DNA from 4 places in the Kitasatospora sp. NPDC051702 genome. Region 4 is predicted to be linked to each of the others. Evidence: riboswitches for the same ligand, from Rfam matches in the RefSeq annotation. Region 4 holds a riboswitch; each other region holds the start of a gene.
What was found. A riboswitch is a leader RNA that binds a small molecule or an ion and turns the genes downstream of it on or off. The one in region 4 is predicted to bind cyclic di-AMP.
Positions count from the first base shown of each region.

Region 1: linked by a shared signal. The riboswitch ahead of AB0N04_RS35830 (M23 family metallopeptidase) and the one ahead of AB0N04_RS04295 (NlpC/P60 family protein) in region 4 are both predicted to bind cyclic di-AMP.
Region 2: linked by a shared signal. The riboswitch ahead of AB0N04_RS01565 (glycoside hydrolase family 16 protein) and the one ahead of AB0N04_RS04295 (NlpC/P60 family protein) in region 4 are both predicted to bind cyclic di-AMP.
Region 3: linked by a shared signal. The riboswitch ahead of AB0N04_RS20700 (LysM peptidoglycan-binding domain-containing M23 family metallopeptidase) and the one ahead of AB0N04_RS04295 (NlpC/P60 family protein) in region 4 are both predicted to bind cyclic di-AMP.

Region 1 covers NZ_JBFAZB010000068.1:14,971-22,250, forward strand. Annotated here, with positions in the region: gene AB0N04_RS35810 (SpoIIE family protein phosphatase) at 1-1,620, opposite strand, end outside; gene AB0N04_RS35815 (TetR-like C-terminal domain-containing protein) at 1,815-2,384, opposite strand; gene AB0N04_RS35820 (alpha/beta hydrolase) at 2,512-3,339, opposite strand; gene AB0N04_RS35825 (YiaA/YiaB family inner membrane protein) at 3,464-3,754, opposite strand; cyclic di-AMP (ydaO/yuaA leader) riboswitch at 4,000-4,158, shown strand; gene AB0N04_RS35830 (M23 family metallopeptidase) at 4,171-5,004, shown strand; gene AB0N04_RS35835 (hypothetical protein) at 5,154-6,026, opposite strand; gene AB0N04_RS35840 (GNAT family N-acetyltransferase) at 6,069-6,668, shown strand; gene AB0N04_RS35845 (sensor domain-containing protein) at 6,834-7,280, shown strand, end outside.
Region 2 covers NZ_JBFAZB010000001.1:367,358-374,637, forward strand. Annotated here, with positions in the region: gene AB0N04_RS01540 (SDR family oxidoreductase) at 1-344, opposite strand, end outside; gene AB0N04_RS01545 (TetR family transcriptional regulator) at 483-1,103, shown strand; gene AB0N04_RS01550 (PPOX class F420-dependent oxidoreductase) at 1,174-1,611, opposite strand; gene AB0N04_RS01555 (alpha/beta hydrolase-fold protein) at 2,003-3,145, shown strand; gene AB0N04_RS01560 (MoaF N-terminal domain-containing protein) at 3,288-3,617, opposite strand; cyclic di-AMP (ydaO/yuaA leader) riboswitch at 4,062-4,220, shown strand; gene AB0N04_RS01565 (glycoside hydrolase family 16 protein) at 4,229-5,497, shown strand; gene AB0N04_RS01570 (hypothetical protein) at 5,629-6,201, opposite strand; gene AB0N04_RS01575 (IclR family transcriptional regulator) at 6,441-7,238, opposite strand.
Region 3 covers NZ_JBFAZB010000024.1:33,443-40,722, reverse strand. Annotated here, with positions in the region: gene AB0N04_RS20720 (sugar kinase) at 1-120, shown strand, start outside; gene AB0N04_RS20715 (IclR family transcriptional regulator) at 284-1,033, shown strand; gene AB0N04_RS20710 (RidA family protein) at 1,060-1,467, shown strand; gene AB0N04_RS20705 (DUF2470 domain-containing protein) at 1,613-2,332, shown strand; gene AB0N04_RS20700 (LysM peptidoglycan-binding domain-containing M23 family metallopeptidase) at 2,697-3,698, opposite strand; cyclic di-AMP (ydaO/yuaA leader) riboswitch at 3,701-3,884, opposite strand; gene AB0N04_RS20695 (MFS transporter) at 4,197-5,729, shown strand; gene purB (adenylosuccinate lyase) at 5,737-7,167, opposite strand.
Region 4 covers NZ_JBFAZB010000003.1:168,283-175,562, forward strand. Annotated here, with positions in the region: gene AB0N04_RS04280 (hypothetical protein) at 1-250, shown strand, start outside; gene AB0N04_RS04285 (NYN domain-containing protein) at 488-1,849, shown strand; gene AB0N04_RS04290 (NlpC/P60 family protein) at 2,048-3,085, shown strand; cyclic di-AMP (ydaO/yuaA leader) riboswitch at 3,432-3,585, shown strand; gene AB0N04_RS04295 (NlpC/P60 family protein) at 3,596-4,738, shown strand; gene AB0N04_RS04300 (NlpC/P60 family protein) at 4,966-6,012, shown strand; gene AB0N04_RS04305 (hypothetical protein) at 6,189-7,256, shown strand.

The DNA of each region.
Region 1 (7,280 bases), on a different contig from region 4:
CGTGCGCGGGAGCATCGCGCGCTGCAGCTGGGTGGCCCGGTGGTGGTGGGTGTCGTACAGCCGGGCCCGCTCCAGGGACTGCGCCAGGATCCCGGCGAAGGCCGAGTACAGGGTGCGGTCCTCCCGGCTGAAGGCGCGCTCGGTGGCGAAGGTGATCAGGCAGGAGCCCACCTGCCGCCCGGAGGCGATCAGCGGCAGCACCGCCCAGGCGGCCGGGGTCAGCGGGCCGCGCTGGCCGCGGGCCGCGCCGGGTTCGCTGAACAGCGGGGCGGAGCGGGTCAGGGCGTGCTGCATCACGCCCTCGGAGAGGTCCGCGAGCCGGGTCAGTTCGGTGCGGCGCGGGCCCCCGTACACGGTGTGCGAGACGGGCAGCAGCCGGCCCTCGTCCACCAGGTCCAGCACGATGCTGGCGGCGCCGAAGGCCGGTCGGGCGACGTCGGTGACGGTGGTGGTGACGTCCCGGACGGTCACCGCCCGGGACAGGGCGCGGGTGAGTGCCAGCAGCAGGGCGGTCCGGGCGGTGGCCGGGGCGTCGCGCCGGGCCGTGTCGGGCGCGGCGCCGGCGGGGGCGGCGCCGGCGCGGGCGGTGGGCGAGCCGGGGCCGGTGGGAGCACCCGCGGGCTCCTCCGGGCGCTCCCGCCCGGGCCTGCGGCCGTGCTCGCGGTCGGCGAACAGCCCTGCGATCCGGACGGGGCGGCCGTGGACGTCCAGCATCACCTCGCCGGTCTCCTCGATGCTGGCCGCCCGGCCGCCCCCGCGCAGCACCCGGTACGCGATCCGGTACCGCCCGCCGGTGGCGAGCGCCTCGGCGACCGCCGCCTGGACGTCCGGCAGGTCCTCGGGGTGGACGATCCGGTCCAGTTCCGGGGCGGCGCCGTCCGGGGCGGCCGGCTGGCCGGTGATCCGGAACGCCTCGGCGTCCCAGTAGCTCTCCCCGGTGACGAGGTCGCGCTCGAAGGCGCCGTGCCCGGCGGCCCGGACGGCCAGCGACAGCATCGGGTGGGCCAGGCCGGCGGGCCGGCCGGAGTCCTCGGGGGCCGGCGCGGGGCCCTGCGGGCGCCGGGCGTCCGCGTGGTCGAGCAGGTGGGACAGCCGGTGGGCGCAGGCGTCGCCGATGGTCTCCAGGACGTCCAGGTCGCGGCGGGGGACGGTGCCCCGGTGGGCCAGCGCCAGGGCGAGCACGCCGACCGGCCGCTCGTCGACGATCATCGGCAGGGTGATCACGGCGACCATCCCGGTACCCATGCCGGCGTTCCGGTTCGGGTAGTCGACGCTGGTGTGCTCGGGGGTGAGCAGGTAGGGGCGGCGCAGCCGCAGCGCCATCGCGGCGGGGAGGTCGCCGGCCGGGTCGACGGTGCTGTACCGCTCGTGGGCCCAGTCCGGCAGGCCGTGCGAGGCCGTCAGCCGGAGCATTCCGGCCGGGTCCAGCAGGTAGAGCGCGGAACCCTCGCCGGTGATCCAGCCGGGGCCCTCGGCGAGGACGGTGCCGAGCAGCTCGGCGGCGGTGGTGCAGGAGAGCAGTAAGCGCACGCAGCGCATGGCGCTGCGGCCGCCCGGACTGCTGGGCTGCGTCCGGCTGTCGTCCTCGGACGGGGGGAGCCACGGCGAGGTCAGGTCCATCGGATACCCGGCCTTTCCGTTCCGAGGAGGGTGGTGGGTGCCCTTTGGGTGCCCGGAGGGGCACTTAATTCTTAATACCTTATTTCTCAAGTGGGTGCTGAAGCGGGTGAACGGCGCCCCCGCAGCCCCACCGGCACCGGTGCTCCCGCCCTCCCCGCCGCGGGCCCGGGCCGGTCGGCGCCCCGGCGGCGGGCTCAGGCCGAGGGCCAGGAGCGCAGGCCGGTGGTGAGGGTGCTGATCAGCCGGTCGTGGGTGGTGGTGAGGTCCTCGGCGAGCTGGAAGGCGCCGGCGATGGAGAGCGAGGCGAAGCCGTGGGCGACGGAGCGGACGGTGCGCGCCGCGTGGATCACCTCCGGGCCGTCGAGGCCGTACTCCCGGAGGACGGCGATGATCACGCCCACCAGCCGGGCCGCCGCGCGGGAGAGGTCGTCGTCGGGCTGCGGGGCCTGGGGCAGCGCGGCGTAGCGGTGCGGGTGCTCGGCGGCGTACGCGTGGTAGGCGCGCAGGACGGCGGCGACGGCGTCGTCCCCGCTGCGGCCGACGGCGGCCTCGGCCAGCCGGTCCGCGAGCTCCTCGGTGACCCGGACGGCGAGCAGCCGGCGCAGCTCGGCGAGCCCGCCGCTGACGTGCTTGTAGAGCGAGGGGGTGGCGACCCCGGCCCGGGCCGCGACGGCGGCCAGGGTGAGGGCTTCGGAGCCCTGTTCGTCGATGAGGGCGAGGGCGTGGCCGACGACCTGGTCGGGGGTCAGTCCTACTCGGGGCATGGTGCGGTCTCTCCGTGGACGGGCGGACGGGCGGGCGGGCGGTGCGGACGACCGGGGCGGGCCCGGGCGCGGCGGGGCGGACCGGGCTCGGGCGAGCGGGCCCGCGGCCGGGGCCGGGCGTCAGGCGTCAGGCGAGCTCGGCGAGGAAGGGCAGCAGGGCGCCGGCGGTGGCCTCCGGGGCGTCGGCCATCGGGTAGTGGCCGGATCCCTCGATCATGACCTTCCGGGCGCCGAGCGCCGCGGTCTGCCGGTCGGCGACGGCCTCCGGGTCGGGGAAGTCGGGGTCCTTGCCGCCCATGACGACGAGCGCGGGGCAGCGGACGGCGGCGGTCCAGCCGATCGGCGCGGAGTCGCCGGAGACGTGTCCGCGGGTGGCCGTCCGGCGGCCCGGGGTGCGCATGGCGGCGACGAGTCCGTCGACGTAGGCGTCGAAGTCGGCGGGCCTGGCACCGGGGAAGGCGAGCTTGCGGTGGTAGAAGCCCCAGAAGGCCGGCCAGTGGACGATCAGGGCGCCCATCGCGCGGACGACGCCGCGCATGAGGGCGTTGGCCGGGGGGTTCTCGACGAAGGCGTCGATAAGGGCGATCCCGGCGACCCGCTGCGGGGCGTCACCGGCGACCTTGACGACGGTCGCGCCGGTGTAGGAGTTGCCGACGAGCACGGCGCGTTCGATGCCGAGGTGGTTCAGCAGGGCCAGGACGTCGGTGGCGATGGCGGCGGGTGAGTAGTCGTCCCAGACGATCGACGACTCGCCGAAGCCGCGCAGGTCCATGGTGATGACGCGGTGGCCGGCGGCGGTCAGCAGCGGGTGCAGGTGCCGGTAGGCGGCGCGGGTGTCGAGCATCCCGGGGAGCAGGACGACGGGGGCGCCGTCGCCCTGCCGGGTGTCGTCGTAGGCGATGCGCCCGCCGGGGACGTCGAGGTACTGGGTGCTGGTGGCGCTGGTGGCGTTCATGGTGGGCCTCCTGGGACCGCCGCTGCGGGTCGTCGGCGTCTGCCGATAGCCATAAAGCTAAGGCTAATAGCCTTAGCCGTCAAGCCCTCGGTGCCGTCCGCCCCCGGGGTCCCGCGGTGCCCGCTCAGACCCCGTCGACCTTGAACGGGTCGTGCTCGCTGAGCAGCTTCTCCAGCCGGGCCTGGTCCACCCGGGTGACGATCTCGTTGGTCTCCTGCCGGTCCCGGACCACCTTGGCGAGCGTGAAGGACGAGGTGACGGTGTAGAGGAGCCCGATCGCCAGGAAGGCGCGGGTCCAGCCGCCGACCGGCAGGTAGGCGATCCCGACGGCGAGGGCTCCGCCGGACAGCGCGAAGGAGAGCACGGCCTGGATGTAGTACGCGGCCGTGGTGCGGGACTGCATCGGTGCGTTCATGGCGTCAGGATGCGGCGGGGTGATCGGTCCGCACATGAGTAGGCGTACTCAGATGGGGGGTCGTTCGCTGACGTTCGATCACGTCGAGCGGCTCAATGCCGGTCAATGGGGACAAAACCCGCCATCACCTACCAGAGCGCCCTGGTCATCTGCGGTCGTCCCGGGCGGACGGCTTGGAATCGGGGCGCCCTAGGATTAACGTTTGATAACGCAGCGCGGTCGTCAACGCCGTACCCAGACGGCACCGTGCGCCGTCGCCTAATCCCGCCGGCCGGCCTCCGGGCAGGCCAGGGAGCCGGGGAACCACGTTCCTTGGGGTGAATCGGCGGGGCCCAGGCCCGGCCGTAGGAGACCTTCCTGCTCCGAACCCGTCAGCTAACCCGGTAGGCGCGAAGGAAGGAAAGGAGCGCGCCTCCGTGGCGTCGACGCACACCCCGGCACACCCGGCCGGCCCCGCAGCCGGTACCCGGCTCCTCGACCACCCCGGCATGGCCGACCTGGAGCACCCCGCCCCGGAAGCCGACGCCAACCGGCACCGGATGCCGCGTCAGACCCGCGGAGCCTCCCCGCTGCTCGGCGTCACCGCCGTCGCGGCCACCCTGGGCGCCACCGGCTTCGCCTCCGCCACCCCGGCTGCCGCGCCCGCCGTCGAGGCCCCCGACGAGACCCCGGTCGCCCTCTCCGCCGACCCCGGGCTCGCGCTCGCCGCCCGGATCCAGCAGCAGGCCGACAGCCAGCGCACCGCCGCCGAGGAGGGCGCCCGCGTCCAGGCCGCCAAGGAGGCCGAGGCCAAGGCCGCCGCCAAGGAGGCCGAGGCCAAGCGGGCCGCCGAGGAGGCCGAGCGGGCCAAGGCCGCCGCCCTCACCCTGCCGGTGAAGGACTACAACCTCTCCGCCCACTACGGCCAGAGCGCCCGCTACTGGGCCCACCTGCACACCGGTCTGGACTTCGCCGCCGACACCGGGACCCCGGTCTTCGCGGTCGGCCAGGGCACCATCACCTCGGCCGGCTGGTCCGGTTCGTACGGCTACCGGATCGTCGAGACCCTGCCCGACGGCACCGAGATCTGGTACTGCCACCTCTCCTCGATCATCAAGGGCTCCGGCAAGGTCACCTCCGGCCAGCAGATCGGCAAGGTCGGCGCCACCGGCAACGTCACCGGCCCCCACCTGCACCTGGAGGTCCGCCCCGGCGGCGGCGCCCCGGTCGACCCGGAGACCTGGCTGGAGCAGCGCGGCCTCACCCCCTGAGCCGATCCTCCCGCCGGCACCCGCTGAGCCGGCACCCGCCGGCCCCCGCCGACCCCCGTCGACCGCGGCGGGCCGCGGTGGACCCGAACGGACCGGAGCCCCGGCCGCACGCGTGCGGCCGGGGCTCCGGCACGGCGCCCCGCGGGCGGCTACTCCTGCGGCAGCGCCGCCAGGTAGGCGTCGATCTCCTCCTGCCCCGGCTCCGGTGCGAGGTCCGGGAACTCCTCCAGCAGCAGCCGCGCCAGCCCCGGGACGGTCCACTCGCCGCACAGGTCGAGCGCGGCCTGCGCCGCAGCCTCCTCGAACTCCCCGAAGTCACCGGACAGTTCGTCCGGCATCGGCCGGCCCGCGGCGGTCAGCTCCGCCAGGTTGCGGTAGCTGCGCCGCATCAGCCCCTGCTCCAGCAGCCGGCGCGCGCCGTCCGTCGCCATGCCGACCGACAGCACCCGGGCCGGCCCCCAGCCCTGCTCGTCCAGCTCGTCCAGCCAGCCGGTCGGGACCAGCGCGGCGATCGCGGCCAGCCGCTCCTCCTCCGCCAGCTCCCGGAAGCCGTCCAGCCAGGCCCGCACCGCCGCCGGGTCCGCGACGTCCACCTCGTACGCGTGCAGCAGCAGCGCGTACAGCCGGGGCCAGGTCACCAGGTCGGCCCGGCGCAGCAGTCCGGCCGCGACCTCGCCCTGCCACTCGGCCTCGGCGTGCAGCCGCTCCTGCCGCTTGGCGTTCAGCCGCCGGGCCGCCCGCTGGTGGTCCACCAGCAGCTCGACCGCGGCGCCGTACGCCAGCGGGTCCGTCTCCGGCCCGGGCTGGACGTAGAGGTGGAGACGCTCGTAGAGCAGGTGCTCCACCGCGTTCGAGGTCAGCTCGGGCCAGCCGTCGTGCATCCTGCCCCCGCCCAGCTCCAGCAGGGCCAGGACGGCTCGCAGCGGCCCCTCGGCCACCGGGACGCGGCCCTCCGCCGCCGCCCAGGCGAGCAGGTCGGCGGCCCTGGTGCGCGGGGCGAGCCGCAGGTCTTCGTCGTTCATAGCCCGAACGGTAACCGCTGGCCGGGGGTAGGGTCGCCAGCCATGGTCCCCGTACGACTCACCGGCTCCCGGCTGGCCATCCGCGAGTACCACCACACCCCCGGGGACGTGGACGCGCTGCACGCGCTGTTCGGCGACCCGGAGGTCACCCGGTACCTCCCGTTCGACCCCTGGGACCGCGAGACCTGCGCCGACCAGATCGAGCTCTACCTGGAGGAGGCGCTCGCGCGGGAACGGCGGACGTACCAGCTCGCCGTCACCCGGCGCGAGGACGCCGAGGACCCGGCGGACGCCACCCCGATCGCCCACGCCTCCCTGACCCTCGGCACCGGCCGCTGCGCCGAGCTCGGCTACGCGGTCGGCCGCGGGGCCCGCGGACGCGGTCACGCGGGCGAGATCGTCGGCCTGCTCTGCGGGCTGGCCTTCGGCGCCCTCGGCCTGCGCCGCCTCACCGCCCGGGTCGACGTGGACAACCGGGCCTCCGCCGCGGTGCTCACCCGGCTCGGGTTCCGGGCGCAGGGGCCGGTCCGACACGACCCGCCCGGGGGCGGCGTCCGGTCCGGCGCGCACCGGTACGCGCTGACCACCGGGGAGTGGGCCGGCCCGGCCGGCCGGCGCACGAGGCCGACCCGGCTCGGCTGACCCCGCCGGGCCGACCCCGCCCGGCCGGTCCGCACGGCTGAGCGCGCTCCCGGACCGGGGGGTTAACCCCACCCCCGATCCGCCGGGTCCCCGGATCGTTCCGCACCGCCCGCTCGACCAGACTGGCCGGGTCAGCAACCGAGAACGAGGGACCGAGGCCGGGACATGAGCAGCAGCCGAAGCATGCAGGAGCGCGACTGGGACGTCCTCGGCGGTTACGGCGACGACCCGTACCGCACCCCCGCCCGCTCCAGCCGGCCCGGGTCGGTGCCGTCCTTCTGGCGGGCGCCGTTCTCCGGGCAGTACTACCGCGAGATCGGCTACGCGCTCACCGGCCTGCCGGTGGCCGTCGTCGGCTTCTCCCTCGTGATCACCCTGTTCTGCCTGGGGCTCGGCACCGTCGTCACCGTCCTCGGCCTGCCCGTGCTGGCCGGCCTGACCACCGCCGCCCGGGGCCTGGGCCGGACGGAGCGGGCCCGCGCCCGCGGCATGCTGGGCCTGGACGTCCCCGAGCCGGAGCCGGTGCGCCAGGTCCGCCCGGGCACCTGGGGCGCGATCACCGCGCGGCTGGCCGACCCGGCCGGCTGGAAGGCCGCGCTCCACCAGGTGGTG
Region 2 (7,280 bases), on a different contig from region 4:
ACCGCGAGGAGCCCGTTCCAGAAGTCCAGGGTGGTCTCGTGGGTGTGCGAGGAGCGGAGGATGCCCGCCGCGTTCACCAGGACGTCCAGCCCGCCGAGGCCGGCGACCGCCGCGGCCACGCCGGTGACGACGGCCGGCTCGTCCGAGATGTCCAGGACCTGGATGGTCAGCCGGTCCGCGACTCCGTCGGTGGTGGCGCGGTCCAGGGTCCTCTTCAGGCCGTCCTCGTCGACGTCGACGGCGACGACCCGTCCGCCCTCGGCGAGGATCCGGTGCACGGTCGCCTGGCCGATGCCTGAGCCGCCGCCGGTGATCAGGACGTTCCGTCCGCTGAAGCGCTCCATGGTGGTACTCCGTTCGTTCGTGGTCTCTCGACCTCAAGAGACACGGTACGCCTAGGTGGCATAACGTGCCAATAAGGCTTGTCGAGCCATGTGGCCAGGGCGTGCCGACCTGGCGCAGTCCCGCGTAGGCTGACCCTCGTGACCGGACGCCCGACCCTCACCCAGCGCCGCCGTGACGCCACCCGGCTCGACATCGCCCGCACCGCCGCTGCGCTCTTCGCCGACAAGGGGGCGGAGGCCACCACCGCCGAGGAGATCGCCCTCGCCGCGGGGATCTCGCTGCGCACCTTCTACCGGTACTTCTCGGTCAAGGAGGACGCCGTGGCCCCGCTGCTCGCGGCGGGCGGACGGCAGTGGGTCGACCGGCTCGCCGAGAGCCCGGCCGGACTGCCGCTGCGCGAGGCGCTGGAGAGTGCGGCGGCGGTGTCGCTGACGCCGGTCGACGAGGCGGGCGCCGAGATGATGCGGTGGACCCGCAGCCTGCTGCGCGACCCGCGCCTGGACGGCACCTGGCAGCGCGTCCACGCCGACTCCGAGGCGCGGCTGCGCGCCGTCCTCGCCGAGCGCTGCCCGGCGGGCACCGATCCGCTGGAGATCCGGCTGGCCGCCGCCGCCGCGACCGCGGCGATCCGGGTGGCCCTGGAGCAGTGGGCCTCCTCCGACGCGCCCGCCACCGGCCCGGACTCCCCGCAGGACCTCGGCGCGCGCTGCATGCGGGAGCTCACGGCCGGTTTGCGGCTCTGGGAACGGGTGTCCTGAAGCCCCCCCGGGGGCGTGGCTCCGCCCCCGGCGCCGCTACGCCCTCGAACCCCCCGCCGGCTCCGGCGTGTCAGTCGCTCCGGCGGGCGGCGGCCGGCAGTGGTTCGACCCCCACGACCCGGCGGATCCGGGTGGGCTCGACGAACACGGTGACGCGCCGTTCGCCCGGCACGCCCCACTCGTAGCGGTCCGAGCCGAGGTACTTCCGGGCCAGGCGGTCCAGCTGGCGGTCCGCCTCCTCGCCGGTCACGAACTCCACGGCCCGGCCGTGGATCTGGACGCGGTCGTACGGGTCGTCCGGATCGGCGTGGGAGAGGCAGAGCCGGGGGTCGTGGCGGAGGTTGAGCTCCTTGACCCGCCCGACGGTGGTGTTGAAGAACACCCGGTCGCCCGCCAGGTCCACCCACATCGGCGTGACGTGCGGGGCCCCGTCCGCCCCGGTGGTCGCCACGTACCAGATCCGGGGCTCCCGCACCCGTGCCCGGATGTCGTCCGTCCAGCCGCCCATGGGTCGCCTTCCGTGTCGGTCCGTCTCGACCTGATGCACGCTCAGGGTAGGGGGTGCGTGGCCGGCGTGTCGGTAGGGCGGCGACGGTCGGCGCCGGGCCGTGGCCGTCGTCCGCCATCCCGCCGGCCCGGTCCGCCCGCGTGGTGACAACAGCTGACAGCTGACAGATTTCAGACGACAGATAACAGATAACAGATTTCAAACTCTGTCACCTGTTATCCGTTACCCGGAAACGACCAGCAGACTCCCCGTGACCTCCCAGCCGTCGTCAGCCTTCTCCCAGCCGGACGCTAGGGTTGATCCTCGCGCCCCGGCGGGGGGAACCGGGGTGACCTCCTCGGATGTCCCCAGCGGAGGGGACTGGAGTTCGAGGCGTGGGAGCAAGCAGGACATGGGTCTGACGAGCCACAAGGTGTTGGCGCTGACCGTATTGATCGCCGTCGTGATGATGGCCGGCACGGTCTGGCTCTGGCCCAGACTCGCGAGAGCGACCTGGCAGGCGGTCCTGGGGAGGATCGGCGCACTGCTCGCGACCCAGCTCGCGGTGCTCGCCGCGCTCGGCCTGGTGGCCAACAACTACTTCGCTTTCTACAGCAGTTGGGACGACCTGCTGGGCACCGGCGACACCGGACCGGTGGTCATCCACAACAAGGCGGACGCCTCCGGGCGCCTGCTCGTGGAGACGATCGGCCACGCCTCCGTCAAGGGCGGCGGCGCGATGGGCCGCGAGCCCGCCCAGTCGGGGGAGATCCGCAAGGTGCGGATCGACGGCGCGGTCAGTCGCCTCTCCACCGAGGGCTACGTCTACCTGCCGCCGCAGTACTTCCAGCCGGAGTACGCGCAGAAGCAGTTCCCGGCGGTGATCGTGAGCACCGGGTTCCCGGGGATCGCCGAGAACCTGATCACGCGCTTCAACTACCCCGGCGCGGCGCTCAAGCTGCTCCAGGAGGGCCGGATGCAGCCGACCGTCATGGTCCTGGTGCGCCCCTCGCCCGCCCTGCCGCAGGACACCGAGTGCGAGGACATCCCGGGCGGCGCGCAGTCCGACACCTACTTCACCAAGGACGTCCCCTCGGCGATCCAGGCGAGCTACCGGGTCTCCGCGGACCCGCAGGCCTGGGCCTTCATGGGCAACTCCACCGGTGGCTACTGCGCGCTCAAGCTGGCCATGCGCCACCCCGACGTCTTCCCGACGGCCGTCGCGCTCTCCGCCTACTACGACGCGGCGGACGACCCGACCACGGGGGACCTGTTCGGCGGCAGCAGCCAGCGCCGAAACGAGGCGAACCTGTTGTGGCGGCTGAAGAACCTGCCGCAGCCGAAGGTGTCCGTGCTCCTCGCCGGCACCAAGAAGGGCGACGGCGACTACCGGCGCGAGACCGAGGCCTTCGTCGACGCGGTGAAGGACCCGATGAAGGTGTCCTACAGCATGCTGGAGAACGGCGGCCACAACTTCGAGACGTGGAGCGCGCTGCTGCCCTCCTCGCTCGAGTGGCTGTCCCAGCACCTCAAGGTGCCCAACCAGACCGTCTGAGCCCCGGTCCGACCGGCCCAGGCCCGAGCCCGGCCCAGGCCCGAGCCCGGCCCAGGCCCGACCGACCCCTGACCGTAACGGCTCCGGACCGCAACGGCCCCGGACCGCAGCGGCCCCCGGCCGGACCGCCCGGACCGATCGGTCAGGCCACCCGCTCCAGGGTCCCGGTGTGCAGCTCGCCCACCCGGCCGCCCTCGCCCTCGAATGTCCAGAAGGCGCGGACCGTCAGCCTGCCGAGGTCCATCACGTGGCTGACGGTGATCCCGCTCTGCTCCGTCCAGCTGACGAAGTAGATCTCCGGCGCCACCTCGGCGACGTGCAGCCGCACGTCCTCCCACTGGCCCGCGGACTCGCCGAGGCCCTCCCAGCGCAGCCGCGTGCCGTCGGCCGAGTAGGCGTTGCGGAAGGCCGCGCCGTTGTCGGCCCGGAAGAGGTAGGTGCGGCCGGCGAAGGCGGGCAGGGGCGCGGTCATGGTGGGGCGGTACCTCGTTCCCGGTGGGGTGCGCACGGGTGGTCCGTGGGGTCTTGTGCACTGCGGAAGATGTCGGACCTCCAATTTATCCGACCGGGCGAGCCCGGCGGGTGCAGTTGTGCCGGGCGCGGCCGGGGGAGTCGGCCGCGCCGGAGGGCGCACCGGGCGGGCGCCCGCCGGACGTCCCTCGGCGGCACCGGCGAGCCGTCCTCCGGTCGCCGGGCGCCGGCGGCGCAGGCCGGGAGCCGGGTGGACGCCCGGCTCGGCCGAGGGGATGATCAACTCGACCGCCACGCAGCGTCGTTGATCGACACCACTGTGAGCTGCGTGACAACCCGCCCGGCAGAGTTGTCCGTTCACGGACGGTCTGCCTAGCCTGCAACGGCCGTCCGCCACGCGGACCCCGCCGCCGGGACGCCGAGTCCCGTCCACCCGCCGGCGGGCAACCGAGGACCACAGTGGACGGGAGCGGGGGAACCAAGGTCAGCGCCCGGCCCGCACGCTCTCCCGCGTGCGGGTCGCGGCTAGGGGTGAAGCCGCTCCCACCGGCGGCCGGGCAACTGCAGCCCGAACCCGACAGCTCACCTCGCAGGCGTCGCAGAGGACACCCCATGCACCAGCCTGCCCTCCGGCGCCGCACGCCGCGCCACGCCCGCCCGGCCCACCGGGGCCGCTTCGCCGCCCTCGCCGCCACCGGGGCGGTCGCCGTCAGCGGTGCCGGTCTGCTGGGCCTCCCGGCGACCGTCGCCGCCCACGCCGCCACCACCCCGACCGTCACCCAGGACCGGCTGGCCCCCGCGACGATGGTCGCCAACAAGGCCGCCACCGCCTCGCTGACCGTCCACTCCTCGGCCTGCGTCACCGCGAAGACGGTGGGTGTGGGCGTGCGCGACGCGCGCGGCACCAACCTGGACTTCCCCGGCAACCTCTCCAACGTGCAGATCTGCCCGAGCGGGCTGTCCTTCACCAGCGGTGCCCGCGCGCTGCCGGCCGGGACGTACAGCCAGTTCGGCTTCTGGCAGGACCTCGGCGGCGCCTGGCACAACCTGCCCTCGCAGCAGCTGGTGGTCTCCGGCACGGCGACCCCGACCCCGGCTCCCACCGCGACCCCCACCGCCACCCCGACGCCGTCCCCCACCGGCACCCCCGGTGCCACGGCGAGCCCCTCGGCGGGCACCCCGGCCTCCCCGGTCGCGGGCAAGGCGCTGACCTGGTCCGACGAGTTCAACAGCTCGATCACCTGGGGCTCGCGCTGGGTCGGTGACAAGAGCACCGCCTACAGGTACGGGAACCACAACCCGGACGACAACAAGCTCGACCTGCTGAACAAGAACAACGTCAGCGTCGCCAACGGGGTCGCCACCTTCACGGCCGCGCCGAGCGGCACCACCCTGGAGAACGGCAAGCAGGCCTGGAACGCGGGCTTCCTGACCACCGAGGGCTCCAGCGAGGGCTTCCGGGTCAAGACCGGCGACTACGCCGAGACCCGGGTCAAGCTGCCGTCCGGTTCCGGTGCCTGGCCGGCCCTGTGGACCTGGAAGAACGGCAACGGGGAGATCGACTCCTTCGAGTACCACCCCGACAACCCGAACCTGCTGGAGCTGACCAACCACGTCAACCCCGGCAACGCCAAGTACTACACCGACGCCGGTGCCGTCGCGAAGGACCAGTGGGTGACGATCGGCACCTACTACGGCGCCAACTCGGTCGACTGGTACGTCAACGGCGTCAAGGTCTTCTCGGACGGCAAGGGCGTCGGCGCCAACTGGTCGGCGTACCTGATCCTCAACCTCTCGGTGTGCGCGGGGCAGTACCACCCGGCGCCGCAGGGGACCACGCCGCTCAGCATGGCCGCGGACTACGTCCGGGTCTACCGCTGACGCGTGAGCCGTCGGGTCCAGCCGCTCGGGCCCGACGGCTCACGTGATCACCGCCGGCAGCCCGTTCCCGGCTGCTGACGCCCGAGCGCCCGGGGCCGACCACTCGGCCCCGGGCGCTCGGGCGTACCGGCTCAGTCGTTGGTCGTCTCGACCACCCTGATCTCGAACGGCTTCCGGTTGTTGGTCTCGTCCTTGTCGTCCGCGCCGCGCACCGCGACCCAGCCGCCCTGGAGGGTGCCGAGCGGGAGGTCGGGGGAGAGGCGGACCGGGACGAGCGCGGTCGCGCTGCGCCCCGACTTCAGCCCCGCGGGGAAGACGCAGCGCACCCGGTGGCCGTTCTGGAACACCTCGCAGTCCTCGGGGAAGAACGGCTCCTCGGGGGTGACCCCCTCCGGCAGGGTGACCACGACGGTGAACGGCGAGGCGGTGGTGTCGGGGCCGCCGTTCCCGACGAATGCGTGGATCGTCGTGCTGCCACCGGGCGGAGCGGGGTCCGGGTCGATCCGGACCACCTCCAGGTCGGAGTTCGAGGGCTTGACCAGGGCCGCGCCGACGTCCACCACCGGCCGCGGCTCGGGGCGGCGCAGCGCCCAGGACGGCCCGGCGGCCAGCACCGCCACCGCGCAACCCGCCGCCACCACGGCGACCAGCCCGGCCCCACCGACCCCGCCGGATCCCCGACGCCCCGTGCTCCTGCGTTCCATCGCGACTCACCCGTGCCCTTGCGCTCCGGCGGCCCGCGCCGTCGCGCGCCGCGCCCGCACCCAGGGTGGCGGGGCGGCCGCCGGGGGCCCGGACAACCCGCCAGCCGTTCGCCTGGACGGGCGCACCGGTGCACCGGAAGTCGGCTCGTCGGACCTCCGGCGCACCGGGGGCCGTCCGGCCTGCGGCGCATCCGGGGTCAGGCCGGCCTCCGGCGCACCGGGAGAGGGGCTGAGCCCGTTCAGGGAGCCAGGACCTGCCCCAGCCGGGCCGCGATGTGGTGCATCACCGGGACGAGCGCGGAGGCGCCGGCCTGCTCCTCCAGCGCGCGGATCCGGGCCTCGGGGCCGGAGACGGAGAGCGCGGTGGGCGTGGGCGCGCCCGGTACGGCGAGCGCGATGCAGCGCACGCCGATCTCCTGCTCCTGGTCGTCGACCACGTAGCCGCGCTCGCGCGCCTCGGCGAGCTGCTCCAGCAGCTCCTGCGGGTCGGTGACGGTGTACTCGGTGTGCGCGGGCAGCGGGTTGGGGCCGAGCACCGCGCGCGCCTCCTCCTCGGGCAGCTGGGCGAGCAACGCCTTGCCGACGCCGGTGCAGTGCGGCTGCACCCGCCGGCCGACCTCGGTGAACATCCGCATCGAGCGCCGCGACTGCACCTGCCCGACGTAGACCACCTCGCCGCCCTCCAGCACCGCCAGGTTGGCGGTCTCGCCGGTGGCCTCCATGAGTTCGGCCAGGTAGGGACGGGCCCAGCTGCCGAGCAGGCGGCCGGCCGTCTCGCCGAGGCGGATCAGCCGGGGGCCGAGGGTGTAGCGGCGCGCGGTGTCCTGGCGCACATAGCCCTGCTGGACGAGGGTACGAACCAGGCGGTGGATGGTCGGCATCGGCAGGCCGGAGCTGGTGGAGAGCTCGCTGAGCGTGGCGACACCACCGGAGTCGGCCAGCGCCTCCAGGAGCTGGAAGGCGCGCTCGACGGACTGCACGCCGCCGCTCGCGCGGTCGGTGCCCGTCGTCGATGCTGTGTCGGGGGTCGCAACCACCGGCGTTCCCTTCGCTGTCGGGGAGGAGTAGAGTCCCGGCGA
Region 3 (7,280 bases), on a different contig from region 4:
GCGCTGCTCGACGCCTCGCCCGCCGACTGGGCGGCCACCCGGGTGTGCGCACGGGGCATCTCCGGCCCGGCCGTCCCCGCGGGCCCGGCCCGCGCGGCCCGGTGGGCACGGGCAGAATGAGCAGCGATCCCGGCCCCCGCCGCAGCCCCGGCCGGCGCCGCGCTCCCGGCGCGTCCCGCGTTCCCGGCGCGTGCGGCGCGTGCGGCGCGTGCGGCGTCCGCGACGCGCTCGGCGCCCCCGGCCCGCGCCGCGATCCCAGCCCGAGCCCTCCGAGCGGAGCACGATGAGCCAGACCGTCACCCGCGCCCTGCGCATCCTCGCCGAACTGGGCGAGGGCGAGCGCTCCCTCGACCAGCTGGCCGAGGTGCTCGGCGTCCACAAGACGACCGTGCTGCGACTACTCCAGAGCCTGGAGGAGGAACGGTTCGTCTACCGCGACGCGGGCTACCGCTACCACCTGGGCGCCGGCCTGTTCGCGCTCTCCGGCCTGGCGCTGGAGCAGCGCGGCGTGCGCCGGATCGCCGCCCCGCACCTGGCCGAGCTGAACGCCGCCACCGGCCAGACCGTGCACCTGGCCGCGTACGAGGGCGGCGAGGTGGTCTACATCGACAAGTTCGACTCCCGGCACCCCGTCAGGATGTACTCCCGGATCGGCCTGCGCGCCGCCCTGCACAGCGCCGCCGTCTCCAAGGTGCTGCTCGCCGACCTGCCGCTGCCGGAGCGCCGCCGGGTGGTCGCCGGGATCGACTTCACCCCGCACACCGCCCGCACCCTCACCACGCCCGAGGAGCTGCTCGCCGAGCTGGAGCGGGTGGCCGCCCAGGGCTGGGCGCAGGACCACGCCGAACACGAGGCGTTCATCAACTGCGTGGCGGCGCCGATCCGGGACGTCACCGGCCGGGTCGTCGCCGCCGCGTCCATCTCCGTCCCGGACGTCGTGCTGCCCTACGAGCAGGTGCTGGACCTCCTCCCGCAGCTGCTCGCCACCGCCCGCGCCGTCTCGGCCGACTGCGGCCGCCCGGACCGTACCTGACCGACCGCCAGAACACGAGGAAGCCGATGACCGACAAGACCGAGATCCGCACCGACGGCGCCCCCGCGCCCGCCTGGACGTTCTCCCAGGGCGTCCGCAAGGGCCCGATCCTCCAGGTCTCCGGGCAGGGCCCGCAGGATCCGGCGACCGGCGAGTACCTGTACCGCGGCGACGTGCGGGCCCAGACCCGGCGCACGCTGGAGAACGTCAAGGCGATCGTCGAGGCCGGTGGCGCGACCATCGAGGACGTGGTGATGTTCCGGGTCTACCTCACGCAGCGGGCCGACTTCCCGCTGATGAACGAGGTCTACGCGGAGTTCATCGAGGAGAACGTGAAGCCCGGCGGGGTGAAGCCCTGCCGGACGACGGTCTTCGTCGAGCTGCCGCAGGAGCCGATGCTGGTCGAGATCGACGCCCAGGCCGTGATCGGCTGAGCGCCGCCGCCCGGACGGAAGGGCCCGGACGCCCCGCGCGTCCGGGCCCTTCCGCGCACCGCTCGGACGGCGCAGAAGGGGCGGCACTTGCCACACCCTCCCACGGTGATTAGGTTAGGCTCACCTAACCAACTGGAGGTCCGTCATGAGTCTGCCCACCGACGACGCCCCGGTGCCCGAGCCCACCACCGCCGAACGGGTCCACAGCCTCCTCGCCGCGACCTCCTCGCTCACCGTCCGCGCCCTCGGCGAGCACCACGACCTGGACACCCCGGTCTCCGTCCACGGCTCCCGGCTGCGCCTGCGCGCCCCGCTCGGCTCCCCGCTCTCCACCGCCGCCGCGCGCGAGACCGACGGCCTCGCGGTCGTGCTCGACGTCACCGATGTCTCCCCCGTCGCCGTCCGCGACCGGATCCGCGCCCGCCTCACCCTGGCCGGCCGGCTGCACCTGGCCCACCTCGCCGACGACGGCATCAGCGTCCACCTGCGTGTGGACGTCGCCCACGCCGTCCTGTCCACCCCGTACGGCACCGGCGCCCTCACCGCCGCCGACCTCGCCCACGCCGCGCCCGACCCGCTGGCCCGGTACGAGGCCGCACTGCTCACCCACCTCGCCGACGACCACGCGGACGCCGTCGCCGTCCTCACCCGGCTGCTCGACCCGGCGCTGCTCGCCGGGCGGCCGGACGTCCGGCCGCTCGCCCTGGACCGGCACGGCCTGGTGCTGCGCCTGGACCACCCGCACGGCCACCGCGACGTCCGCCTGGTCTTCCCCGAACCCGTCGCCGACACCGAGGAGTTCGGCCAGCGGGTGCACGAGCTGCTGAACGCCGCGGAGCAGGGCCTGCCCGTCCACCGGCTCTGAACCCGCAGCCCGGCGAACGGCACCCGGCGAACGGCACCCGACAGGCGGCAGGCGGCGGACGCCCCCGGGGCCGACGTCACACCCCCGGCGCGTCCGCCCGTTGCGCGCGCCGGCGCCGGAAGCGGAGACGCACCGGGAACGTCCCCGGGAACGGCGGCGGAAACGGCAGCGGCCGGCCCGGCTCGCGAGGGAGGTCTCGCGAGCCGGGCCGGCCTGGGCGTGTCCCGCGCCCATGTCCGCCGTTGCGGCGATCACCCGGTCGAGCGGTCACCCGACATGACCATCCCGGAGGATCGTTTCGCCCCGCATCAGCGGTAGTCCCGAAAGGCCCGTCCGGCGGGACCGGGCCCTCGACCCGTCAGGGTCAGAGAGCGACGCCGTGCGCCCGCAGGTAGGCGACCGGGTCGATGTCCGAGCCGTACTCGGAGCCGGTGCGGATCTCGAAGTGCAGGTGCGGGCCGGTCACGTTGCCGGTCGCACCGGAGAGGCCGATCTGCTGGCCGACGGTGACGGTCTGACCGATCGACACGCCGATCGAGGAGAGGTGCGCGTACTCGGCGTAGTGGCCGTCGGCGAGCTTGATCTCGACCTCGTTGCCGTAGGCGCCACCGTTGCCGGCCTTCACCACGACGCCGTTGGCGACGGCGCGCAGCGGGGTGCCGGTGGAGGCGACGAAGTCCTGGCCGGTGTGGTGGCCGGAGGCCCACATCGAACCGGCCACGCCGTAGGCGGTGCCCAGCTTCGGGTTGGCCAGCGGGGCGACGAAGCCCGAGGTGCTGGCGGCGGCCGGGGCGGCGGTGACGGCGGCGGCCGGCTTCGGGGCGGCGGTCTGCACCTGGGTCTGGACCGGGGCGGACGGCTTGGCGGCCTCGGTCTTGGCCTGCACCTGGGCCTTCGGCTTGGCCGGGGCGGCGGGCTTGGCCGGGGCGGCCGGGGCGGCGGGCTTCGCCGGGGCGGCGTCCGCGGACGGCGCGGCGTGGCCGGCGATCGAGAGGTGCTGACCCGGGAAGATCAGGTTCGGGTTGCCGCCGACGACCGAGCGGTTGTGCTCGTACAGCGCCTGCCAGCCACCGTCGACGTGCTTGGCGTCGGCGATCTTCGACAGGGTGTCACCGCTGACGACGCGGTAGCTCTCGGCCTGGGCCGGGGCGGTGACGGGAGCGGCGGCCGGGGCGGCCGGCTTGGCGTCGACGCTGGTGGCGCCGGTCCAGGTGGAGCTCTGCGCGGCCGGGGCGGCCGGGGCGGTGTGCGCCTGGGCGCTCACGGCGGCCACGAGCGGAAAGGCGAAGGAGACCCCGGTGACCGCGGTGGCGATGCCGATGCGGGCGGCGCGGGGCAGGGCGATACGACGAGCCTGAGCAGGCATGGAAGTTTCCTCTCCGACGCCTGCGAGGTGAGCTGTCGGGTTCGGGCTGGAGTTGCCCGGCCGCATGCGCGGCTTCACCCCAAGCCGGCCCTGGGATCCGGTACGCGAAGCGCGTGCCGATCCCGGTCCGGCGACTTACCTGTGGGTCCCCCGCTCCTGCCGTACAGAGTTCAGTTCGAACCACCGGGCAGCGGCAGGATTCGGCGTTCCACCCGGCGGATCCGTCCGGACTGGCCGGGCGGTCGCTGAACTAAAACCCATCCGTCCGGGTGAAGCAATGTCGATCTCTTGAACGGACAACCATCCCCGCCGAGGCCGTGACACTCCGAATGATCGGCTGCACCGTGCGTGCACAATCCATTCACCCGGCGCCACTGATCCACGACGCTGCGCCGATCCCGCCACCGCTGCGCGACCGTTCGCTCACGCACCGCACACCGTCGACACACCCCCCGGTGACCCTTGTCACGCGGGCCCCGCGGGGCGCAGGATCGGGCCGTGGCCACCTCCGCGGCCGGCACCCTGCGCCTGGGCACCGCGCAGGGACGCTGGGTACTCCTGGCAACCGTGCTCGGCTCCAGCATGGCGATGCTCGACGGCACCGTGGTGAACGTCGCGCTGCCCCGGATCGGCACCGACCTCGGTGCCTCCCTCGCCTCCCTGCAATGGACCCTGAACGCCTATCTGCTGACGCTCGCCGGGCTGATCCTGCTCGGCGGCGCGCTCGGCGACCGGTACGGCCGGCGCCGGGTGTTCCTGATCGGGGTGGTCTGGTTCGCCGCCGCCTCGGCGGCCTGCGCCGCCGCCCCCACCATCCAGGTGCTGGTCGCGGCCCGCGCCGTGCAGGGCATCGGCGGCGCGCTGCTCACCCCCGGTTCGCTCGCCATGCTGCAGGCCGTCTTCCACCCGGAGGACCGCTCGGCGGCGGTCGGCCTGTGGTCGGGGCTCGGCGGCGTGTCGGCGGCGGTCGGCCCGTTCCTCGGCGGCTGGCTGGTGGACGGCCCCGGCTGGCGGTGGATCTTCCTGCTCAACCTGCCGCTGGCGGCCGCCGTCGTCGCGGTCGGCGCCCGGCACGTCCCGGAGAGCCGGGACGAGAGCGCCACCGGTCGCTTCGACGTCCTCGGTGCGCTGCTCGCCGCGCTCGCCCTCGGTGCGCTCACCTACGCGTTGACCGCCGCCGGGGAGGGCCTCTCCCCCGCGGTCTGGTTCGCCGGAGCGGTCGGGCTGGTGCTCGGCGCGGCCTTCCTCACGGTCGAACGCCGCGCCGCCGAGCCGATGCTGCCGCTCGGCCTCTTCTCCTCCCGGCTGTTCACCGCCGTGAACCTGGTCACCCTGTGCGTCTACGCGGCGTTCAGCGGGGTGTTCTTCCTGCTGGTCGTGCAGCTGCAGATCGTCTCGGGCTTCTCCCCGCTGGTCTCCGGCCTCGCCCTGGTCCCGATCACCGTGCTGATGCTCACGTTCTCGGCGCGCGCCGGGCGGCTGGGCAAGCGGATCGGCCCGCGGATCCCGCTGACCGTCGGGCCGCTGCTGTGCGCCGCCGGGGTGCTGCTGATGCTGCGCATCGGCGCCGGCTCCACCTACTGGGCCGACGTGCTGCCGGCCGTGACGGTGATGGGCTGCGGGATGACCCTGCTGGTGGCGCCGCTGACCGCGACGGTGCTGGCCGCGGTCGAGGTGCGGCACGCGGGCATCGCCAGCGGCGTCAACAACGCCGCCGCCCGCGCGGCCGGTCTGCTCGCGGTCGCCGCCCTGCCGGCGCTCGCCGGGCTCAGCGGCGACGCCTACCGGGTGCCGTCCGCGGTGGACTCCGCCTTCCACACCGCGATGCTGATCTGTGCCGGTCTGCTCTGCGCCGGCGGGCTGACCGCCCTCGCCACCGTCCGCGGAAACGTGCTCGCGCCGGAGGACCACCCCGTCGCCGAGCCGGACTGCGCGTGGACCTGCGGCACCACCCCGCCGCTCGACCCGGGCCACGTGCACACGGACGAGGGCCCCGCCACCGGAACGGCGGCGGGGCCCTCGTCGGGCTGAGGCGACGTCAGAGGATGTCGCCCGGCGCGTACTTGGCGGCCTCCGGGTAGGCGGCGGCGACGGCCTCCACCTGGCGGACGACCTCGGCGACCTGGGCACCGGCCGCACCGGTGAAGGAGAGCCGGTCGGCCAGCAGGGCGTCCAGCGCGGCCCGGTCCAGCGGGATCCGCTCGTCGGCGGCCAGGCGGTCCAGCAGCTCGTTCTCCCGGGCGCCGGCACGCATCGCCAGCGCGGAGGCGACGGCGTGCTCCTTGATGACCTCGTGCCCGGTCTCCCGGCCGACGCCCGCCCGCACCGCACCCATCAGCACCTTGGTGGTGGCGAGGAACGGCAGGTAGCGGTCCAGCTCGGTCTCGATCACGGCGGGGAAGGCGCCGAACTCGTCGAGGACGGTCAGGAAGGTCTCCAGCAGGCCGTCGAAGGCGAAGAACGCGTCCGGCAGCGCGACCCGGCGCACCACGGAGCAGGAGACGTCGCCCTCGTTCCACTGGTCGCCGGCCAGCTCGCCGGTCATCGAGGCGTAGCCGCGCAGGATGACCGCGAGGCCGTTGACCCGCTCGCAGGAACGGGTGTTCATCTTGTGCGGCATCGCCGAGGAGCCGACCTGGCCCTCCTTGAAGCCCTCCGTGACCAGCTCGTGGCCGGCCATCAGACGGATGGTCTTGGCCAGGCTGGACGGCGCGGCGGCCAGCTGGACGAGGGCGGTGAGCACCTCGAAGTCCAGCGAGCGCGGGTAGACCTGGCCGACGCTGGTCAGCACGTTCTCGAAGCCGAGGTGGCCGGCGACCCGCTGCTCCAGCTCGGCCAGCTTCGCGGTGTCGCCGCCGAGCAGGTCCAGCATGTCCTGGGCGGTGCCGACCGGGCCCTTGATCCCGCGCAGCGGGTAGCGGGCGATCAGCTCCTCCAGGCGGCGGAAGGCGACCAGCAGCTCGTCGGCGATCGAGGCGAAGCGCTTGCCCAGAGTGGTGGCCTGCGCGGCCACGTTGTGCGAGCGGCCGGCCATGACCAGCTCGGAGTGCTCGGCGGCCAGGCGGGCCAGCCGGACCAGCACGGCCACCGTGCGGTCGCGCACGTGCTCCAGCGACTGGCGGACCTGCAGCTGCTCGACGTTCTCGGTCAGGTCCCGGGACGTCATGCCCTTGTGGATCTGCTCGTGGCCGGCGAGCTCGCTGAACTCCTCGATCCGGGCCTTCACGTCGTGGCGGGTGATCCGCTCACGGGCGGCGATCGAGCCGAGGTCGACCTGGTCGATCACCCGCTCGTAGTCGGCGACGGCGTTCGCCGGCACCTCGACACCGAGGTCCTGCTGGGCCTTCAGGACGGCGAGCCACAGGTGGCGCTCGAGGACCACCTTGTGCTCGGGGGACCACAGCTGGGCCAGGGTCGCCGAGGCGTACCGGGAGGCCAGGACATTGGGGATCTGGGGCTTCGCGCTCACGCTTCGCAAGCCTAACAGCCGAGGTCAGCCGGAACGCCGCCGGATCCGCGGCCGCGCCCCACCCGCCCGCGGCGCCCGAGCCTCAGTGCCCGGGTCACGACGCCCGGGCCTCA
Region 4 (7,280 bases):
CCTGACCGCCGAGACGCGCTGGCGCTGCACGCTGTGCGGCAACCTCACCCGCTTCGACGTGACCCGCTCCGCGCGGGTCACCGAGTTCCTGCACTTCGACCTGGCCGGCGAGTCCAAGGTCGAGGAGACCGAGGTGCTCAGCGAGACCGTCGAGTCGGTGCGCTGCCGCTGGTGCAACGCCGTCGACCAGGTCGAGCTGGTCGCCCGTCCCGGTGCCGAGGACGCGGCGGACCCGGCCGAGCAGGGCTGACGCCCCCGGTGCGGCGGGCGGTGCGCGGCGCGCCCGCCCACCGCGCTGGGACAATGCAGACAGGACGCACGGAGCGTGACGACAGGGGCGGCGGCCGCGGGCCGCGGACCCCGTAGGACCAGGATCGGAGCCGAGGACGTGGTGGACGCAGCGAGGGAGCCCGCCGAAGCGCAGGGGCTTCAGCCCGCTGCCGACGCGCAGCCGCCGGCGGCCGGCGCCGCCGCGTCCGAGTCCGTGGTGCCCGGCGAGGACCCCGGCGCCGGCGAGGGCCCGGCGCCGGAGCGCGTCGTGGAGAAGCTGGACCGGCCGCTGCCCGAGGGGGTGCGCCGACGGGTGGTCGGGCTGGCCTCGGACGCGCTCGGCGGTCTGCCGCCCGGTGAGCTGCCGCAGAGCCTGCGTCAGTACGTGAAGTTCACCCCGGCCCGCCGGGCCAAGTACGCGGCGACCGCGCTGGCCGCGGCGCTGGAGTCGGAGCCGGCCTTCCGGGTGCGGATAGCGGAGCGGCTGCGGCTGGGCCAGCCGGACCTGGTGAAGGCGTTGGAGTCGGGCAGCGTCCCGAGCGCCGCCGATCCGATGGACGTCGCGGCCGCCGCCTACCTGGTGCGCTCGGCGGGCTGGAGCCGGCTGGTCGCCGAGGCCGGCGACGAGGCGGAGCGGGTCGGGGCCGAGGGCGCGGCCGCCGAGGCCGCCCGGCTGGTGGAGAAGCTGCAGGCCGAACTGGCGGAGCTGCGCTCCGCCGCCCGGGCGGACCTGGACCGCCAGCGCGCGGAGTCCGAGGACGTCCGCCGGGAGGCGGAGTCGCTGCGCAAGAAGGTGCGCTCCCTGGAGAGCGACACCCGCCGCGCGCAGGCCGAGACCCGCCGGCTGGCCGGCGAGCTGGAGGCGGTGAAGGCGCAGGCGGCCGCCGAGCGCGGCGCCGCCGAGACCGAGGCGCGCCGCCTGCGGCACCGGGTCGGCGAGTTGGAGACCTCGGCCGAGCAGGCGCGCCGGTCGGCCCGGGAGGGGCGCAGCGTCGAGGACATGCGGCTGCGGCTGCTGCTGGACACCGTGCTGCAGTCGGCGCAGGGGCTGCAGCGGGAGCTGGCGCTGCCGGTCTCGCAGATCCGGCCAGCGGACCTGGTCGAGGCCGTGGTGCCCGGGTCGGCCTCGCCGCACGACGTGGCCCGGCGCGGCCTGGCCGAGGACGACCCGGCGCTGCTGGACCAGCTGCTGGCGATCCCGCAGGTGCACCTGGTGGTGGACGGCTACAACGTGACGAAGACCGGCTATCCGACGCTGCCGCTCGAGCAGCAGCGGCTGCGGCTGCTGGGCGGTCTGGCGATGCTCGCCCAGCGCACCCAGGCGGAGGTCACCTGCGTGTTCGACGGGCAGGACCTGGACGTCCCGGTGATCATGGCGCCACCGCGCGGGGTGCGGGTGCGGTTCAGCCGGACCGGCGAGACGGCGGACGAGCTGATCCGGCGTCTGGTGCGGGCCGAGCCGCAGGGCCGTCCGGTGGTGGTGGTGTCCACCGACCGCGAGGTGGCCGAGGGCGTGCGGAAGGCGGGCGCACGCCCGGTGGCGTCGGTGCTGCTGCTGAACCGCCTGGCGCGGCCCTGAACCCCGCCCGGGCGGGATGACGGCTGGTCAGCGACCGGTTCGGGGTGGTGTGGGGATCTCGTGAAGTCAGCGGGAGGGTGGAGTTCACGCCATCGGGGGAGTGGAAAATCCCTTGGATCTTCACTAGGGTCTGGCGTCAAACCTATTTTCCGGATTCTCACCTGATCGGGTGAGGCCGATGGAAGAAGGAGCCGGTCCTTGGCCTCCCACCGCCGTCCCAAGCAGCCGAGCCGCGCGCGGGTCTCCGTGCTCACCGCTGCTGCTGCGACCGCGGTCGCCCTCTCCGCCCAGGTGGCCGCGCACGCCGCGCCCCAGCCGAACAAGACGGACGTCAAGGCGCAGATCGACCAGCTCCAGCAGGAGCAGGAGCAGGCGGCCGAGAAGTACAACGGCGCCAAGGAGCGGTCCGACCAGCTCCGCAAGCAGGCCGACCAGCTGCAGGACCAGGTGGCCCGCAGCCAGGAGCAGATGACCCAGCTGCAGACGGGCCTGGCCGAGGTGGCGGGCGAGCAGTACCGCACCGGCGGCATCGACCCGTCCGTCCAGCTGATGCTCTCCTCCGACCCGTCCGGGTACCTGGACAAGGCCTCCAGCGTCCAGCAGGCCAGCACCAGCCAGGCCGAGGCGCTCAAGGGGCTGCTGGACCAGCAGCGCCGGCTGGACCAGGAGAAGGCCGAGGCCGCCGCCGTGCTGGCCTCGCTGGACTCCACGACCAAGGACCTGAACCAGGCCAAGTCGGACGTCAACCAGAAGCTCAAGGCCGCCCAGGACCTGCTGAACTCGCTCAGCGCCTCCGAGCGGGCCGCGCTGCGCGCCCAGCAGGCGCAGGACGACCGGGCCTCGCGCGGCGCGGACCGGGTCGACCTCAGCAGCCTGCCGCCCGCGAGCGGGTACGCGGCCGTGGCCGTCGCCAAGGCGATGAGCAAGCAGGGTTCGCCGTACGTCTGGGGCGCCACCGGCTCGACCACCTTCGACTGCTCGGGCCTGATGGTCTGGTCGTACGCTCAGGCCGGCGTCTCGCTGCCGCGCACCTCGCAGGAGCAGGGCAACGTCGGCACCCGGGTGCCCTCGCTGGACCAGGCCCAGCCGGGCGACCTGGTGATCTACGGCAGCGACCGGCACCACGTCGGGATGTACATCGGCAACGGCATGGTGGTGCACGCCCCGCACACCGGTGACGTGGTGAAGGTGATGAAGGCCGACGCGATGCCGATCAACACCATCCGCCGGGTCTGACGGCGGGACAGCCGCCGCGGGGCCGTCGCCGGCCCTGTGATCCCCGCCACTCCCGACCGGGGGTGGCGTTCGGATTTCTGCGCGCCCCGGGTTCCTGAACGGCCTTGCGATGAAAGCCGATCAGCTTTGCGTGCGGTGGTGATCACCATCGGTCATATTCACAAATGAACTTGGGTCTTCTTCCATCTTTTTTCTGACAAGGATTTGAACGGATCACGGTTCAGTTACTAGGGTCGTGCCTCGAACCACCGCACTGTCGATCGCCCAGCCAGGGTGGCGGCGGTGGTTTCCGTCGAGTTCGCGAAGCAGCGGGGCAGGCCGAAGGGCCGCCCGGCGGGGAGCCCAGTGGTCGGGGGCGCTGTGGAGCGGAGCCGGGGAACCACGTTCCTCCGGGGTGAATCGGCGTCAGGTCGGCCGGTGGAACGGCCGTGAGGCGCCGTAGGGCCCGCTTCCGGCCCGAACCCGTCAGCTCACCCGGTAGGCGGACGTAGGAAGAAGGAGCCCGCCTTCGTGGCGTCCCATCGTCGTCCCAAGCCCGCCGGCCGCGCCAGGGTGTCGATCCTGACCGGTGTCGCCGCCGCGGCGGTCGCGCTGTCCGCGCAGTCCGGCGCCCACGCCGACCCGCAGCCGACCAAGGACCAGGTCAAGGAGCAGGTCGACCAGCTCAACGAGCAGGCCGAGGTCGCCACCGAGAAGCTCAACGCCGCCCAGGAGAAGCAGCAGGAGCTGCAGAAGCAGGTCACCGGCCTGCAGGACCAGGTGGCGCGGCAGCAGGCGCAGGTGACCGACCTGCAGGGCGGCCTGGCCGAGATCGCCGGCGAGCAGTACCGCAACGGCGGCATATCCCAGACCGTCCAGCTGATGTTCTCCGCGAGCCCGGACAACTTCCTCAACCAGGCCGGCACGCTGAACCAGGCCGGTGACACCCAGAAGGGGCAGCTGAAGCAGCTCCAGGACGAGCAGCGCAAGCTCGACCAGGTGCGCACCGAGGCCCAGGGCAAGCTCGCCGAGATGGAGACCACCACTCAGCAGCTGAAGGCCGCCAAGGACGAGGTCCAGGGCAAGCTCAAGGCCGCGCAGGACCTCCTCAACACGCTGACCGAGCAGGAGCGCCAGGCGCTCCGCGCGGCCGAGGAGAAGGCCGCCGCCGAGGCCAAGGCCAAGGCCGACGCCGCCGCGAAGGCCGCCCAGCAGCAGGCCGCGCAGCAGGCCGCCGACCGCTCCTCGCGGGACAGCAACCGCACCGACCTGAGCGCCCCGACCACCTCGGCGCCCGCCCCCAAGCCGGTCGCCGCCGGCAGCTCCCGCGGTGCCGCGGCGCTGTCCATCGCCGCCACCAAGGTCGGCTCGCCGTACGTCTACGGCGCCACCGGCCCCAGCTCGTTCGACTGCTCGGGCCTGATGGTCTGGGCGTTCAACCAGGCCGGCGTGTCGCTCCCGCGGACCTCGCAGGAGCAGGCCGGTGCCGGCACCCGGATCGGCAGCGACCTCTCCCAGGCGCAGCCCGGCGACCTGCTCATCTTCTACAGCGACGCCCACCACGTGGGGATCTACGCCGGCAACGGCCAGGTGCTGCACGCGCCCAAGCCGGGTGCGTCGGTGCGCTACGAGGCGGTCTCCAACATGCCGCTGGCCTCCATCGTGCGGGTCTGATCCCCGCTCCGGAGCACCCGGGCCCGGCCCTCCGTCACGGAGGGCCGGGCCTGCGGCTTTTCCACCGGGCACGGACGGATGTCCGATTGGTGGTCGAATATTCGGGTCCGGAGGGGTTTGGACTCGCTTGCCCGGACTCGCTAACGTCTGCCACCGGACTCCCGCTTCCAGACCGCCCACCGGGTGCGGCGGCGGGGCCGTGCCGCAGGACTGGAGCCGCCGCCGCCATGCCCGTGCACCGCCGTTCCCAACTGCTCGCCCGTGCGCTGGTGCTGACCGCGGCCGCCACCACCGCCCTGGGCGTCACGACCGGCGGCAGTGCCCAGGCCGCCCCCGGGGCGCCCGAGCCGCCCAGCCGCAAGGACGTCAAGGCGCAGGTCGAACAGCTCTACGACGAGGCCGAGCAGGCGTCCGAGCGGTACAACGCCGCGCTGGAGGCCCAGCAGCGCCTCCAGGGCGAGACGACCGCCCTCCAGGGCGAGATCGCCGTCGGCCAGGAACAGCTCAACCAGCTGCGCGGCGACCTGGCGAGCGTGGCCGGCGCCGAGTACCGCGGCGGCGGCCTGGCACAGACCGTCCAGCTGATGCTCTCCACCGACCCCGAGGGCTACCTGACCCGGGCCCGCACCCTGGACCAGGCCGCCGAGCGGCAGCAGGAGACCCTGCACGAGCTGGTCACCCGCCAGCGCCGGCTCGACCAGCGCCGCACCGAGACCTCCGGCAAGCTCGCCGAACTGGAACAGGCCCGCCGCTCGCTCGCCGAGGGCAAGCAGCAGGTCCAGCAGCGGCTCGCCAAGGCGCAGCGGCTGCTCAACAGCCTGGGCGCCGCCGAGCGCGCCCGGCTGGCCGCCCAGGACGCCAGGGACGCCGAGCAGCGGGCCACCCGTGGCACCGACCGGCTGGACCTCGGCAGCGCCCCGCCCGCCTCCGAGCGCGGGGCGGCCGCACTGGCCGCCGCGGTGCGGATGATCGGCTCGCCCTACGTCTACGGCTCCACCGGGCCGCGCGCCTTCGACTGCTCCGGTCTGATGTACTACAGCTGGCGGCAGGCCGGAGTGACCCTGCCGCGCACCTCGCAGGCCCAGGCGTACGCCGGCCAGCGGGTCAGCCTCTCCGAAGCGCGGCCGGGAGACCTGGTGATCTTCTACCGGGACATGCACCACGTCGGGATGTACGCCGGCGGCGGGGTGATCGTGCACGCCCCCTACCCGGGCGCCAAGGTCCGCTACGAGAGCGTCAACGCGATGCCGGTCGCCGGGGTGGTCCGGCTCTGAGCCCGCCGCCGTCCGATCCGGTCGACATACCCCGCCGCGGGCTGTCGCGGCGAGCCGCGCTGCTGCTCGCGGTCGGCGGGCTGGCCCAGCTGTCGCTGCCGCCGGCCGCTCCGGCGCCCCCGGTTCCACAGACGGCGGCCCGGCAGGCGGCGGACCGGCGTGCCGAGGTGGCCGCGGTGCTGGCCGAGCGGGCGCGGACGCTGCCGACCCGGTCGGGCCCGGCGGAGGCGGTGGCGGAGTACCGCAACCTGGTCCTCGGTGCCGCCGCCGGACCGGACGGGCTGACCGCCGCCGCCGACCTGGCGGTCCGGATCACCGGCTACGACGAGTACCCCGTCGTCCACCCGCGCCGGATCACCCTCGTCCGGGACCGGCTCGGGGCCGTAGGCGGTGGCGGAGGCGAGGCCGGGGGCCGGGGCGGGGGCGGCTGGCGGGTCGAGCGGGAGGAGGCCGCGAGCGGGCCCCCGGCGCTCTGGGACCTCGGCACCGTGCGGTCCGCGCCGGGCGCGCACTGCCTGGTGCTCGCGCTCGCCGGCGGGCCCGACCCGGCCGAGCTGGTCACCGTGGCCGACCGGGCGGTACCCGCCGTGAGCGAGGTCTGGGGGTCCGCCTGGGCCGGCCGGCTGCTGCTCGAACTGACCACGACGGAGGCCGAGTTCGCCCGGCTGCTGGAGGGCGATCCGGCCGGCTGGGCGGGCATGGCCGCCGTCACCGTGGCCGCCCCCGGCGCGCCCCGGCGCACCCCGGCGGACCGGGTGACCGTCAACCCCGAGGCGTGGGGGCGGCTCAGCGGGTTCGGCCGCCAGGTGGTCGTCACCCACGAGGCCACCCACGTCGCCACCCGGGCCGACACCCGGCCCTGGACGCCGCTGTGGCTCTCCGAGGGCGTGGCCGACTGGACCGCCTACCGGGGCTCCGGCCGCAGCCCGCAGCAGATCGCGCCCGAGCTGGCCCGGGACGTCGCCGCGGGCCGGCTGCCCACCGCGCTGCCGGCCGACGGGGCGTTCGCCGCGGGCGCCGACGGCATCGCGCAGGCCTACGAACAGGCCTGGCTGGCCTGCGAGCTGCTGGCGCGCAGGTACGGGGCCGACCGCCTGGTGGCGTTCTACCGGGCGGTCGCCGCCGCGGGGCCGGGGGAGGACCGGGAGCGGTGGCTGGACGGGCTGCTGCGCTCGGAACTGGGCGTGGGCCTGGACGGGTTCACCCGGCTCTGGCTGGACGAGGTGGCCGCGCTGGGGCGCTGAGGCCGGGGCGTCGAGGCGGGGGCG